3 regions of the Massilia sp. GCM10023247 genome follow, and region 3 is predicted to be linked to each of the others. Evidence: predicted binding sites of a transcription regulator. Region 3 holds the regulator's gene; each other region holds the start of a gene.
The links. The regulator FliA, encoded in region 3, starts transcription of late flagellar genes. The targets are predictions, from matches to a motif close to CTAAAGTTTNNNNNNNNNNNGCCGNTA.
Positions count from the first base shown of each region.

Region 1: ACFPAH_RS18035 (LPP20 family lipoprotein) is a predicted target of FliA. The motif match lies at 1,193-1,219, and genes of this name have one in related genera.
Region 2: ACFPAH_RS14855 (flagellar protein FliT) is a predicted target of FliA. The motif match lies at 1,889-1,915, and genes of this name have one in related genera.

Region 1 is NZ_JBHSIB010000022.1:265,372-269,900, forward strand. It holds gene ACFPAH_RS18020 (TraB/GumN family protein) at 1-221, opposite strand, end outside; gene ACFPAH_RS18025 (hypothetical protein) at 346-675, opposite strand; gene ACFPAH_RS18030 (VOC family protein) at 741-1,106, shown strand; gene ACFPAH_RS18035 (LPP20 family lipoprotein) at 1,270-1,803, shown strand; gene ACFPAH_RS18040 (flagella assembly protein FlgT middle domain-containing protein) at 1,793-2,971, shown strand; gene ACFPAH_RS18045 (UdgX family uracil-DNA binding protein) at 2,975-4,477, opposite strand; gene ACFPAH_RS18050 (putative DNA modification/repair radical SAM protein) at 4,474-4,529, opposite strand, start outside.
Region 2 is NZ_JBHSIB010000017.1:114,623-119,151, reverse strand. It holds gene ACFPAH_RS14860 (FimV family protein) at 40-1,182, shown strand; gene ACFPAH_RS14855 (flagellar protein FliT) at 1,557-1,838, opposite strand; gene ACFPAH_RS14850 (M1 family metallopeptidase) at 2,156-4,529, shown strand, end outside.
Region 3 is NZ_JBHSIB010000007.1:346,758-351,286, reverse strand. It holds gene flhF (flagellar biosynthesis protein FlhF) at 1-441, shown strand, start outside; gene ACFPAH_RS05270 (MinD/ParA family ATP-binding protein) at 434-1,291, shown strand; gene ACFPAH_RS05265 (RNA polymerase sigma factor FliA) at 1,307-2,035, shown strand; gene ACFPAH_RS05260 (flagellar motor protein) at 2,017-2,760, shown strand; gene motD (flagellar motor protein MotD) at 2,783-3,520, shown strand; gene ACFPAH_RS05250 (hypothetical protein) at 3,700-4,143, shown strand; gene ACFPAH_RS05245 (M35 family metallo-endopeptidase) at 4,160-4,529, opposite strand, start outside.

The sequences.
Region 1 (4,529 bases), on a different contig from region 3:
AACACCCACATCACATGCTCGCCCTTCGACACCTTCCACAATCCCGGGCCCGGCCGGCTGCCGGACACGAGGATGGTTTGCGGAACTGCATCGCCATTGTCGAGCGTTGGCGTGGCCGCCGTGGCGTCCGCGGCGGGTGCCGCGGACGGCGCCTCGACCTGTGCCCAGGCAGGCAGGCTCAGCAAACACAGGCCCAGGATCGGCCATACGCGCTTGAACATCGTGACATCCCTTCGGTTGTTTTGGTGACTGAAGGGTATTGTCTTTACGTTTAGCAATATAGGCAAGAAACAATATGTTACAGCGAGATATGCATGACTGGTTATCCGCGCCGTTGCCGGAAGCTTATTCTGGACGCTTGCGCGTCGCCCAGGGGCGCAGCACCCGGTAGCTCGGTACCGCGGTGCGCGAGGCGCTACTGACGCCGATCAGCTGCCGGCGCTCAAGCAAGGCGACCGCGCGCTGGGCGGTGACGCGCGACAGGCCCGTTTCCAGGGCGATCGTCGCATAGCTGCACTGCACGGCACGGCCCGCTCCCGCCTCGACCCGGTGCCACAAATACAGGTAGACGACGAAGGCGGCCGGCGAATGTTCGTGGCCGACCAGGTCGGGCATCAGGACGTCGAGCACGTAGGGGTCGAGGGTGGTCACTGTCATCGTGAAGAGTATAGTCATGGTGATGATAGCAGACCCGGTGACCATGCGAGAATGCCGGCCACACAAGACCAGAGGAGACCCGCTTGATCACCCATATCAAATTCGTCAGCATTCCGACCCGCGACCAGGACGCGGCGCTCGCGTTCTACACCGACAAACTCGGCTTTCGCGTCATCACCGACCAGCCCTTCGACGGCAAGCAGCGCTGGATCGAGCTGCGGGTCGGCGCGTCCGACACGCGCTTCGTGCTGTTCACGCCGAACGGGCAGGAAGACCGGATCGGCAGCGCCTTCAACGGCTCGCTCGCCTGCGACGATGTGGAAGCGACCTACCGCCAGCTGTCGAACCGCGGCGTCGAGTTCCTGTCTCCGCCGCAAAAGCAGCCATGGGGCATCTTCGCCATCATGAAAGATCCGGACGGCAACCAGTTCGTGCTGTCCTCGTCGTGACGCCTTGTCCGGCGCGCCAGGGATGGCCGATACGCCAGGCACGCCACGCGATTCGCGCTGTTTGCGCTAAATATTTCCGTACGTCCATCAAGATCCGCGGGCGGCGGCCGTTATCCTGACTGATACCGCGCCCTTCGCGCACCGCATTTTTACCGGATCTGTCATGAAACTCGTCGCTGTCTTCGCCCTCGCCTGCGCCTCGCTGCTGTCCGCCTGCGGCACCATGCACCCGCCCGGCCCGGCCCGGCAGGCTGCACAGCCTGCCGTCGTCACCCTGAGCGCCACCGGTTACGGCGCCGTCAACAATAGCGTCTGCGCCGGCCAGTGCGAGCGCATTTCGACGGCCCAGCGCAAGCTGCTGGCGATGCGCGCCTCGCGCCTGGACGCCTATCGGGCGATGGCCGAGCAGGTCTACGGCCTGCGCATCGAAGGCGGCAGCACGGTCGGTTCGCTGGTGCTGAAAGACGACAGTTTCAAGGTCTATATTGACGCCTTCATCCGCGGCGCGCGCGTCACCAACGTCGCCCAGCGCGAGGACGGCAGCTACGAGACTTCGGTCGAGATGGATTTCGACACCCGGGCGGCCCGGCCGCAGGCACAGGCGCGCCCGGCGCAGGCAGCCATGGCGGCGCGCGCCATGCCGGGCAGCGCCGGTCCCGGCGCCGCCTATGGCGCCTCGTTCTACCATGCCCAGTAAGTTCCACGCTGGCTGCGCCGTCCTGCTGGCGCTGTTCCTGGGCCTGTCCCAGCCGGGCCTGGCCGCGCCGATCGAGGCCGAGGGCGTGGCGGTGATTGCCGACGGCGGCGCCGCGCGTGCGCGCCAGCTGGCGATCAAGGATGCGCTCGAGCAGCTCGGCCTGCGCGCCGGCGCCCGCGTCGATCTCGCCGCCGGCGCCGGCCGCGCCGCCTTCGATAGCAGCCGCGTCCAGCCGGCCTATGATTTCGAGCGCTACCGCGTGGTGCGCGAGTGGCAATCGGGCCCGATGCTGCACGTGCGCCTCGCCGTGGAGGAACAGGACGCGCGCCCCAAGGGCAGCGTCAACCTCGGCTACAAGAAAAAAATCGTCGTCACCCCGTTCCACCTGCGCCGCTCGCCCCAGCTCGACGATGTCGACGAGATCGCCACCCGCCTGCCCCAGGAACTGCTGCGCCGCTTGACCGGCACCGGCAAATTCCTCGGCAAGACCAGCCCGTACGTGATCGCTCCCGGTACGAGCGGACCGGGCAGCGACACGGCGGCCGTGCGCCGCCTGGCATCGATGCACGAGAGCCAGTTCGTGATTTCGGGCGAGATCGTCGACGCCAGCCCGTTCGACAAGCCGGTCCTGTATGGCCTGGCCGGGCGCAAGGCGCGCCGCATCGAGATCGAATTCTTCGTCCACGACGGCCTGACCGGCGCCCTGCTGGCGCGCCGCACTGCCGCCGTGGAACAGGTGGGCACCCAGCGCGTCGGGCGCGACAAGCCCTTCGGCAGCGCCAGCTTCGCGGCCACGCCCTTCGGCGGCGCCATCCTGCGCGCGCTCGACGAGGGCGTTACCGGCATCATGGCGGACCTCGCCCCGCTGCCCTTCATGGCCAAGGTGGTTCAGGTGCAAGGCGAGCGCATCTTCATCGACGCCGGCAGCACCTCGGCGGTGACGCCGGGCGACCAGTTGGTGATGTATAAGCTCGACCCGCGCCAGCAGGTGTACGGGAACGATCCGCTGGTGCCGCTCGGGACGGTCGAGTCGCCGCTGGGGACGGTGTCGATCGTGCAGGTGCAACCGGGCTTTTCGATCGCCACCATGACGCCGCCGGCGGCGGCGCGCCAGGTGAGTGCGGGAGACATGGTGCGTTTCGACGTGGCGGTGGCGCCGGGCCGGTAATCCTCAAGCCGGCGGTTCTTCGGGCGGGCGCTCCAACAAACTCTTCGCCAGCTTCAGCCCCTCCACCATCACGTGGAAAGCCTGGCGCTTGGCCTCCTCGTCGGGCACGCGCAGGATGTAGGACGGGTGGTAGACGGTGACGACCCAGCGCCCCTCGTGGCGGATCGCCTTGCCGAGCGCGTCGCCGAGCTTGGCGCTGCCGGTGCCGAGCACGGATTTCAGGGCGGTCGCGCCGAGCGCCACGATCACGGTCGGCTTGACCGTCGCCAGCTCCTTCTCCAGCCAGTAACGGCAGGCCTCGACTTCGCGCTGGGCCGGCGTCTTGTGCAGGCGCCGCTTGCCGCGCGGCTCCCATTTAAAATGCTTGACGGCGTTGGTGAGGTAGATCGCGCGCCGTTCGAGGTCGGCCGCCTCGAACACCCGGTCGAGCAGCTTGCCGGCCGGCCCGATAAAGGCTTCGCCGGCCAGGTCTTCCTGGTCGCCCGGCTGCTCGCCGACCAGCATGATCGGCGCCTTCTTCGGCCCGGCGCCGGGGACGGCCTGGGTCGCGAACTGCCACAGCTCGCAGCGCCGGCATTCGTCGAGCTTCGAGGGTTGCTGGCGCTCGGGCTGGGCGTCGGCCGGGGCGATCGGGATCGTGCTGCCGCTCTTCTTGCCGACGGCCTGGGCCTGGCCGGTGCTGCGCGCGCCCAGTTCCGCATTGCTGACCATGGCGGGGACGATCGCGCCTTCCGGCAGGTTTTTCCAGAAGCGCGACGGGATGTGGCTTTGCATCAGCTGGGCATTCACGCGTGCCGGATTGAAGATGCTGCGGTAATAGGTGAGCCAGAGCGCCTCGCCGGTATCAATCAGGTCGGCCGCGCTCGACATCAAGGGACCGGCGTGGTGCAAGGTCGCGCCGTCCCACAGGACGCTGGCCTCGGGCGTGCCGATCATCCAGGTGACGCCGCCCATGCGGTCCTTAAAATGTTCGGCGACCTGGGGCAGCACGTCGTGGCGCGGCTCGAACCAGGCGGCGAAACGCGGCGGACCGGCGGATTCGGGACGCTCGCGGAATCGAATATAGGCATGCATGTCGTGCTCCTCGCGGCGCACCGCCTTGACCATCGCATGCAGTTTCGCGCCGTCGGCGTCGGCCGGCGATTGCACGTCGTGCTCGCCATGCTGCCAGCGCCAGATGACGCGGTACAGGAAAGCCCAGCGGTCGGGCACCCGGCAGCAGGCGGCCGACTGCAGCATCTCCATCAGCGCACGGGGGACGGATAGTCTATGCGGCGCAGCTTGTGTTATGGGCGTGAGCCCGGCAGGAGCATTATCGGCAGAAGGCGCCGCGTCCGGCGCACCCGAGAACAGGTCGTCGGCACGCGCCCCCGGCTCGCTCCAGGTGACCCGCTCCGGCGCCACCTCGTGCAGCAGCAGGTCGCGCGCGGCCTCGCGCCACTCGGCAAAGTTGCGAACCACCAGCGGCCGGCCGCCGGCGACGGTCGCGGCGGCAGCGGCGCTCATGCCGCCTTCAGCTCCGGCCACAAATTCATCTGCTCCTGCGGCGCGCCGAGAT
Region 2 (4,529 bases), on a different contig from region 3:
ACACCCGTTAATGACGCTTAGGCTACACATTTTCCTTCCATGGCAAACCGCGCTTCCCACATCTGCTCCAGCCTGCTGTTCGCCTGTGCGATGGGGACGGCCGACGCCGCCGAACTGGGCGAGGCCCAGTTGCGCTCCCACATCGGCCAGCCGCTCGCTGCCAGCGTCGAGCTGACCATGCTCGAGGATGCGGCGGCGCCGGTCGGCGTGCGGCTGGCCCACCCCGACGTCTACCGCGGTGCCAACATCGCCATGCCCGCGGTCCTGGCCAACCTGGATGTGGTTGTGACGCGCCAGGGTGGCCGTCAGTTCCTGCATCTGAGGACGCTCAAACCGGTCGAAAGCCCCCACCTGCACGTCTACCTCGAATTGCTCGACGGCGGCCGGCGCACGGTGCGCCTGGTGACGCTGTGGCTGACGCCTGACCCGAACCCGGCGCCGCCGCTGGCCACCGCGCCGGCGCCGGCCGCGGAGGCCCTGCCACCCAAGGCCGTTCCCGCGGCGCGTCCTGCCGCCGCCTTGAACGACGGAGAAGAATACGTGGAGGCGGGCGCACGCCGGGCGCCTGCGCCGCTGCGTCAACCTCCCGTGCTGCCGCGGGCCGCGCCGGCCAGGCCGCTGCACGCCAGGAAAGCGCCAGCAGTGCCGCCCGTGGCACACGCGGCAGCGGTGGCAACTCCCGCAGCGCAACAGGCGCCCGCCGCCTGCGCCGCCCAGCCCGCCGCCGCCCAGCTCGAGGCGTGCAGCGTGCTGGGCGAGAAGAATGCCGCGCTGCGCCAGGAGCTCGGCCAGCTCGAAGCGAAAGTGCAGCATTTACAGATGGCGGCCGGCGCCGCGCCGCAGGCCGCGCCCGCGCCCAGGGGCGCCCCGCGCATCCTGAAGGCCAAGAAAACGCCGCCGCCCGAGCCGGACACGCCCTGGGAATGGATCGTCGCAGCCGTCGCGGCCTGCCTCGCGCTGGCAGGCTTGGCGCTCGCCCTGTTGCGCCGGCGCCGGCGCTCGACCTTCGGCAAGATCCCGAAAGAACACAAGCCGGCCAGGCTGCCGAAAGCAGGGGAGGAGTCCGGTGCTGCGCCGAAACCGAACTTCATGGCGGCCGTGAAGGCGCGCGTGATGCCGGGCAGCCGGAAAGCCGCATCGCCGGAGCCGGTCGAACCCGCCCTGGAAAGCGCCGGCGACTAGCGCCAGGGGCGCGCACGAATCAGTCCACACGAGTTAAAAATTTGATATATACTGGCTTCGTTGGTTGTCAAAACCACAAAACGGAACAGAGGCCGGCGCAGCCACCACCGATAGCGTGGCGCGGGTACCGGAAGTACGTCGCAAGATGCCTGTTTCCGGAAGCGGTCACGTGTGCCAACAGCGGCAACGGACGCCGGATGCAACCGGCAAAGAGGCGACACCAGTTATCTGGTGTTGCTCTCCGAATTCATGTGGCGGGCCTGGGGCCCGTCGCAGCACCAAGGCGCCTGCGGGCGCCTTTTTGTTTGCGCGCCGATGTCGCACGCCATAAAAAAGCGCCCGCAGGCGCTTTTTTCGATTCGGGGCAGGGCAGCTCAGTGCGCACGCATCGCGCGGTCCAGCTGGCCCATCCATGGTTCGGTGGCGTCGCGCACGGCGCGGTCATTGGCCATGATCTGCTTGAGCAGGTCGATCTTGCGCAGGCGGCGGGCGCCCTCGAGCGCCGGCACGCCGGTCGCGGCCGCCGCTGCCTGTGCCGCGCATTGCGCTTGCAGGCTGTCGAAACCGATCCAGTCCTCCGATTGCGCTGCCGCGGCCATCTTGCCGGTCAAGCCAGCAATATTTTCGTACATCGAGAGCACTTCGTTGGAGGTCATGGCAGCACCGCTGTAATTTTTTTTCGGCCGGATTACCGGTTGTCCTCCTTTTACGGCAGCGCTTTCGCGAACTTTAGGGCTTTTCGTAAAAATAATCGAAAATTTTTTCCGGTCCCGGAAAGCCGCTGCGCCGGCGCCATCGCAGCCGTCGCTGCCGCCCTGTCCATGCACCACGCATACTGCCGGGATTCTGCAGTCCAGCGCGATTTTCTGCTGTTCGTCGCATTCCGGCCAGGGCGGCCCGGCGCTTCTCCTACAGTGCGTGCTGGGTCGCTGCGCCGCAGGCGGCGCCAATACAAGAACAGAGAGAGGACACCATGAGAGACCACTGCGCATCGCCGGCAAGGCTGGCGCTGGCCGCCGCCCTGGCGCTGGGCGCCGTGCTGGCGCCGGCGGCGGCCTGGGCCGAAGCCCCGTTTTCCTTCGCCGCCACCCCCGGCAAGCTTCCCAAGGACATCGTTCCCCTGCTGTACGACGCCCACCTGGTGCCGGATATGGCCGACGACAGCTTCAGCGGCCTGCAGCAGGTCGAGATCGAGGTCCTGCGCGCCACGCAGCGCATCGTGCTCAACGCGGCCAACCTGAGCATCGACCAGGCCACGCTGTCGCGCCGCGGCAAGGCGCCGCAAACGCTCACGCCCATCCTCGACGCCCGGCAGGAAACCCTCAGCTTCGAACTCGACGCGCCGCTGGCGCCGGGACGCTACACCCTGGCGCTGCGCTTCCGTGGCCGGATCAACCGCGAGGGGCGCGGCCTGTTCCAGGTGCCCTACAAGGCGGGCGGGGCGGACAAGAAGCTGGTCGCCACCACGATGGAACCGTCGGACGCGCGCCGCATGCTGCCGACCTGGGACGAGCCGGCCTTCCGTGCCCGCTTCAAGCTGACCGTCGACCTGCCCGCCAGCTTCAAGGCCTACTCGAACACGCCGGTCGAGAGGCAGGAAAAGCTGCCCGGCGGCCTGCAGCGCATCGCGTTCGCCCCGACCCCGAAGATGCCGAGCTACCTGGTGGTGCTGGTGGCGGGCGAAATGGAACGCGTCGCGGCGCGCCAGGACGGGGTCGAGATCGGCATCGTCACCACCGCCGGCAAGCTCGGCTCGACCGCCTTTCCGCTGGCGGCCACCCGCGACCTGCTGCGCTACTACAACAATTACTTCGGCCTGCCGTATCCGCTCGCCAAGCTCGACCAGATCGCGATTCCCGGCGGCTTCAACGGCGCGATGGAGAACTGGGGCGCCATCGTCTACAACGAGGCGACCCTCTTGTATGACCCGAAAACGAGCCCGGAAGACGTCAAGAAACTCACCTTCGAGGTGAATGCGCACGAAGTCGCGCACCAGTGGTTCGGCAACCTGGTGACGATGGCCTGGTGGGACAATCTCTGGCTCAACGAGGGCTTTGCTTCCTGGATGGCCGCGAAAGCCACCGAACGCTTCCACCCCGAGTGGCGTCCTCACCTCGATGGCATCGTCGAACGCGAGAGCGTGCTGAACCTCGATGCGCGCAAGACCACCCACCCGATCCAGATGCGCGTCGACAACGAGGAGCAGGCAGCAGCCGCTTTCGACGCCATTACCTATGTCAAGGGGCAGGGCTTCCTGCGCATGCTGGAAAACTATGTTGGCGAATCGAAGTTCCGCAAGGGCATCCGGGCCTACATGGCCAGGCACCAGTACTCGAACACCACCTCGGCCGACCTGTGGGCGGCGCTCGAGGCTGCCTCCGGCAAGCCGGTCGGAAAACTGGCGGCCGACTGGACCACCCAGCCCGGCTTCCCCTTGATCAGCGTGGCGCAGGCCTGCGAGGACGGCAAGCGCAAGGTCACGCTGTCGCAGGAGCAGTACCGCGTGGACGAGCCGGCGGCCGAGGAGCGCCTGTGGAGCGTGCCGCTGCAGGTCGGCACCGTCAACGGCCGCGCCTGGACCACCTTGCTGGCGACCCGCAGCACGACAATCACCCAGGGCAGCTGCGAGGGCACGCTGGTGGTCGACCCGGACAGCGTCGGCTTCTACCGGATCCAGTACGACCGCGCCAGTTTCGATGCGCTGGCAGCCAACGCCGCCCAGCTGCCGGACCCGACCCGCCTGAAGCTCCTGCTCGACGCCTGGAGCCTGGTCGCGGCCGGACGCACGCCGCTGGCCAGCTACCTGGACCTGGTGGCGAAATACGGCGACGAGCCGCGCCTGGCCGTCTGGGAATCGATCCTGTCGAACCTCGGTACGCTGGAGAAGCTGGCGCGCGGCGAGCCGGAAAGCGCGCTGATCCGGCGTTTCGTGACCGGCTTCGTGCAGCCCCGGTTCGACCAGCTCGGCTGGGACGAGCGGCCGGGCGAGACGATCGAGGAGCGCCGCCTGCGCCCCTTGCTGGCCGGCGCGCTGGCAAGTGCCGGCGACGAACGGGCCATCGCCGAGGCGCGCAGGCGCTTTGCGCGCCTCGGTCTTGGCGACAATGCCGGCAAAGCGGGCGAGCCGCCAGCGGGCGGTCCGGAAATGCGCGACTTTGCCCTCAACACGGCCGGCCGCTACGCCGACGCCGCCACCTACGCTGCGCTCGGCCGTGCATTCGCTGCCGCCACGACCGACGAGGAGCGCTACCGGATCGCCGGCGCCATGACGCTCGCGCAAGACCCGGCGCTGGCGGCGCGCACCCTCGAACTGGCCCTGTCGCCGCAGATGCCGGCCAACCTGTCCG
Region 3 (4,529 bases):
ACCGTCCTCATCGACACCATCGGCATGTCGCAGCGCGACCAGATGGTCACCGAACAGGTGGCGATGCTGCAGGGCTCGGGCGCCGACGTCAAACGCCTGCTGTGCCTGAACGCGACCTCGACCAACGAAACCCTGGCCGAAGTCGTGCGCGCCTACCAGGGCAGCGGACTGCACGGCTGCATCATGACCAAGCTCGACGAAGCGGCCTCGATCGGCAACGTGCTCGACGTCGTGATCCGCCAAAAACTGAATTTGCACTACATCTCGAATGGCCAGCGCGTGCCGGAAGACCTGCACCTGGCCGACCGCGCGATGCTGGTCGACCGCGCCTTCCGCAGCCGCCGCGAGGCCGCCGCCGCGTTCGACGACGCCGACCTGCCGCTGATGATGGCCGGCGCCGGCCAGCGCGACGACAGCCTGCGCGAGGTGCGCCTTGGCTAGTTTCGATTTCGACCAGGCCGAAGGCCTGCGCCGGATGCTGGCCGGTCCCAAGCCGCGCGTGGTTACTTTCCTGTCGAGCACCCCGAGCGACGACAAGGGCGCCATGCTGGTCAACCTCGGCGCCTCGCTGGCGCAGGCCGGCAACGAAGTGCTGATCGTCGACGCCACCGTGCGCGACTACGGCGTCGCGCGCCGCCTCGAGATGGAACGCCATGCCGGCCTGCTGCAGGTGGCGCGCCAGGAATGCGCCCTGAACCAGGTGGTGCAAAGCGCGCCCCAGGGCTTTTCGGTGGCGCTGCTGTCGCGCGACGGCAGCCTGCCCGGAGCCGGCAGCGACGAAGCGCGGCGCCTGGCGAAAACCTTTGATGTGCTGGTGCAAGGGCAGGGCGGCATCGTCATCGTCGACGGCGAACTCGCGCGCGACGGCAGCCTTGCGCTGCCGGCACTGGCCGATTCCGAGATCGTCGTGCAAGTCTCGACCAGCGCCACCTCGATCACCAACGCCTATGCGCTGATCAAGCGCCTGGCCCAGGAATTCGGACGGCGTCCGTTCGGCATCCTCGTCACCGGGGCCAGCGAGGCAGAGGCCAAGGTGGTTTACGCTAATATGTCGGCGGCAGCAAGTCGTTACCTTGCGGTAACGTTGAATTCGATGGGCTCGGTACCGGCCGACGAATACCTGCACCGCGCCGCGCGCCTCGGGCGTGCGGTGGTGGATGCCTTCCCGCTGGCAGGCGCCTCGGTGGCCTTCCGCGCACTGGCGGGCCGCGTTGCGATGGCGCGCATGGGCAAGCTGGAGCGCAACAGCGGATTCGAGCGTCAGAGCGGTGGCGCGCATTTTGGTTCCTGAGAAAAAAGAACAAGCATGTATACCGTCAAAGGGAAAGCGGACAAGAACCACCTGCTCACCGAGCATGCCCCGCTCGTGAAGCGCCTGGCGCACCAGATGAAGGCCAAGCTGCCGCCGTCGGTCGAGGTGGATGACCTGATCCAGGCCGGGATGATGGGTCTGCTCGACGCCATCAACCGCTACGAAGACAACCACGGTGCCCAGTTCGAGACCTATGCCGTGCTGCGCATCCGCGGCGCCATGATCGACGAGCTGCGCAGCAACGACTGGATGCCGCGCAGCACCCGCTCGACCATGAAGAAGGTCGAGTCGGCCATGACGACGCTGCAGCAGAAGCTGGGCCGTCCGCCGACCGAGACCGAGGTCGCCAAGTCGCTCGACGTCTCGCTGGCCGACTACCAGGAGATGCTGTTCGAGGGCGGCGGCCACCAGCTCGTGTATTACGAGGATTTCCACGATGACGACGGCAACGACAGTTTCCTCGACCGCTATGCGGTGGACGAGGACGACCCGCTGCGCGCCTTGCTCGACACCGACTTCCGCCAGGCCGTGATTGCCGCCATCGATGGCTTGCCGCCGCGCGAAAAGATCCTGATGGGCCTGTACTACGAGGAAGAACTGAACCTCAAGGAAATCGGCGCCGTGCTCGGCGTGTCCGAATCGCGCGTGTCGCAACTGCATACCCAGGCCGTGGCCCGCCTGCGTGCTTCGCTCAAGGAAAAGCTGTGGACTTCGCCAGCCTGATCGGCCTGGCGCTGGCGCTGGCCGGCCTGTTCGTCGGGCACACGCTCGACGGCGGGCGCTTCGCCTCGCTGTTCCAGCCGGCGGCCTTCGCCATCGTCGTGGTCGGCACCTTCGGCGCCGTGCTGCTGCAGTCGGAAGCGCGTACCTTCAAGCGCGGCATGCGCATGCTGCGCTGGGTCTTCTTCCCGCCGAAAGACACGCGCCAGCCGCGCTCGCGCGAGATCGCCCTGTGGAGCCTGTCGGTGCGGCGCGACGGCCTGCTCTCGCTCGAGCAATTCATGCGCGGCCAGGATCCGATCGTGGCAAAAGGCTTGCGCCTGGTGGTCGACGGGGTCCATCCCGACAAGATCCGCGGCCTGCTCGAAGCCGAGATCACCGCCTACGAATTCGCCGAACGCCAGGCCGCGCGCATCTGGGAAGCGGCGGCCGGCTATGCGCCGACCATCGGCATCCTGGGCGCCGTGCTGGGCCTGATCCACGTGATGGAAAACCTGTCCGATCCGGCCCGTCTCGGTTCCGGCATCGCGGTCGCGTTCGTCTCGACCGTGTACGGCGTCGGACTGGCGAACCTGTTCTTCCTGCCGGTCGGTAATAAACTGAAAGCGATTGTTTCGGACCAGGTGGTGCAGTACGACATCCTGCTCGAAGTCTTCCACGACCTGGCCAGCGGCAACCACACGCGCGTGGTCGAGGAGCGCGTGGCCAGCCTGCTGGCGCGGCGCTGATCCGCATGGGGCCGCACTGAGCATGGCGCGCAAGAAATACGACGAAGGCGGCGCCGAACAGCATGACCGCTGGCTGATCTCCTACGCCGACTTCATCACGCTCCTGTTCGCCTTCTTCGTCGTGATGTATGCGATCTCCGTCGTCAACACCGGCAAGTACCGGGTCTTGTCCGATGCCCTCGGCGAGGCCTTCGGCGCCAAGCCGGCACGTCCGCAGGCCAGCGCCACCATCGACGCGCTGCCGCTCGACAGCCTGATCGCGCGCAAGCGTGCCGAGGCGGCCAAGCGCGAGCGCGAGCGGCTCGATGCGCTGGCGCGCCGGCTGAACGCCTCGCTGACGCCGCTGGTCAAGGACGGCAAGGTACGCGTCACCCAGACCGGGCAGGGCGTCACGGTCGACATCAATGCCAGCGTGCTGTTCGAGGAAGGGCAGGCGGCGCTGGGCGGCGACGCCCGCGCCACGCTGGGGACGGTGGCGGGCCTGCTGAAGGACGAGGCACATGCGATCCAGGTCGAGGGCCATACCGACAACCTGCCGATCGCCAATTCGGCGTATCCGTCGAACTGGGAATTGTCGAGCGTGCGCGCAAGCAGCGTGGTGCGCCTGTTCATTGAGGGCGGGATCGCCGAAGGGCGCCTGACCGCGGTCGGACATGGGGCCAACCTGCCGCTGGCGCCGAATACGGACGAAGCGGGCCGCGCACGCAACCGGCGGGTGGCGGTGACGATCCTGGCGTCCGAGGGCTTGCCGCGGCAGTGAAACATTATTTCATTTTGTATGTATAAATGAAATAATATTTCTGAGTCGCAGGCGCCCATCCGCGTCGCGTCCTTGGCTTTTCCGGCTTCTGCCCGCACAATGCGGGGCACAACCATACGGAGTCGAACATGCATCGCAGACCCTTCCTTCTCGCCGCCTTCTGCAGCGCGGCGAGCCTTATGCCCGCGTTCGCGGGCGCTGCCGGAGAACCGACCGTGGACGTCAAGCACCGCATGGAGATCGACACGCCGAACGGCAAGGTCCTGGTCCAGCTGACCTTCATCAACCAGGGGCGCAGCACGGTCTGGATTCCGCGCGAGATGCTGGCGAAACAGGAATTGACGGGACGCCGTTTCGACCTGCGCGGCTTCGATAACCGGCCGGTCGACTACACGGGCAAGATGGTCAAGCGCGCGGCGCCCACCGCGGCGGACTACATGGCGCTCGAGCCTGGCAAGATGGTGATGAACACGATCGACATCACCCGGGACTACGCGTTCATGAAGGGCCGGCACACCTATAACATCGGTTATGCCGGCCCGGTCGTGGCCGATATCAGGAAGCCCGAGATCCTGGAGGAGTTTCCCGCCAGGCCGGTCTCGTTCGTCTATACCGGCCGCTAGCCACTGGCGCGGGGAATCAGTTCAGTGCCGGGGTGTTCTCGGCAAAGTACTCGTGGTTGTCGGCATTCGCCACCGCTGCGTTCGGGTCGCTGATCGCCAGGCTGGCCGCGCCGCTCTGGCCATAGACGTTGTCGTCGGTGTTGGCGACCACGTCGAAGTGGCTCATTTCATGCACCAGGGTGCCGCCCTTCGAGTCGGTGCCGGTCATCGGCGCATTCCAGAACGCCCGGCAGACGTAGATCTTGTACGGCTGGGTGGGATAGACATACGCGTAGTAGCTCTGCTTGCAGCCGCAATCGACCACGACATTCTTGTTGTCGAAGCCGTCCTTGATCGCCGTGAAGTTCGCTTTCACCTTGGCCTGGCGGGTCGAGGTGACGGTGCCG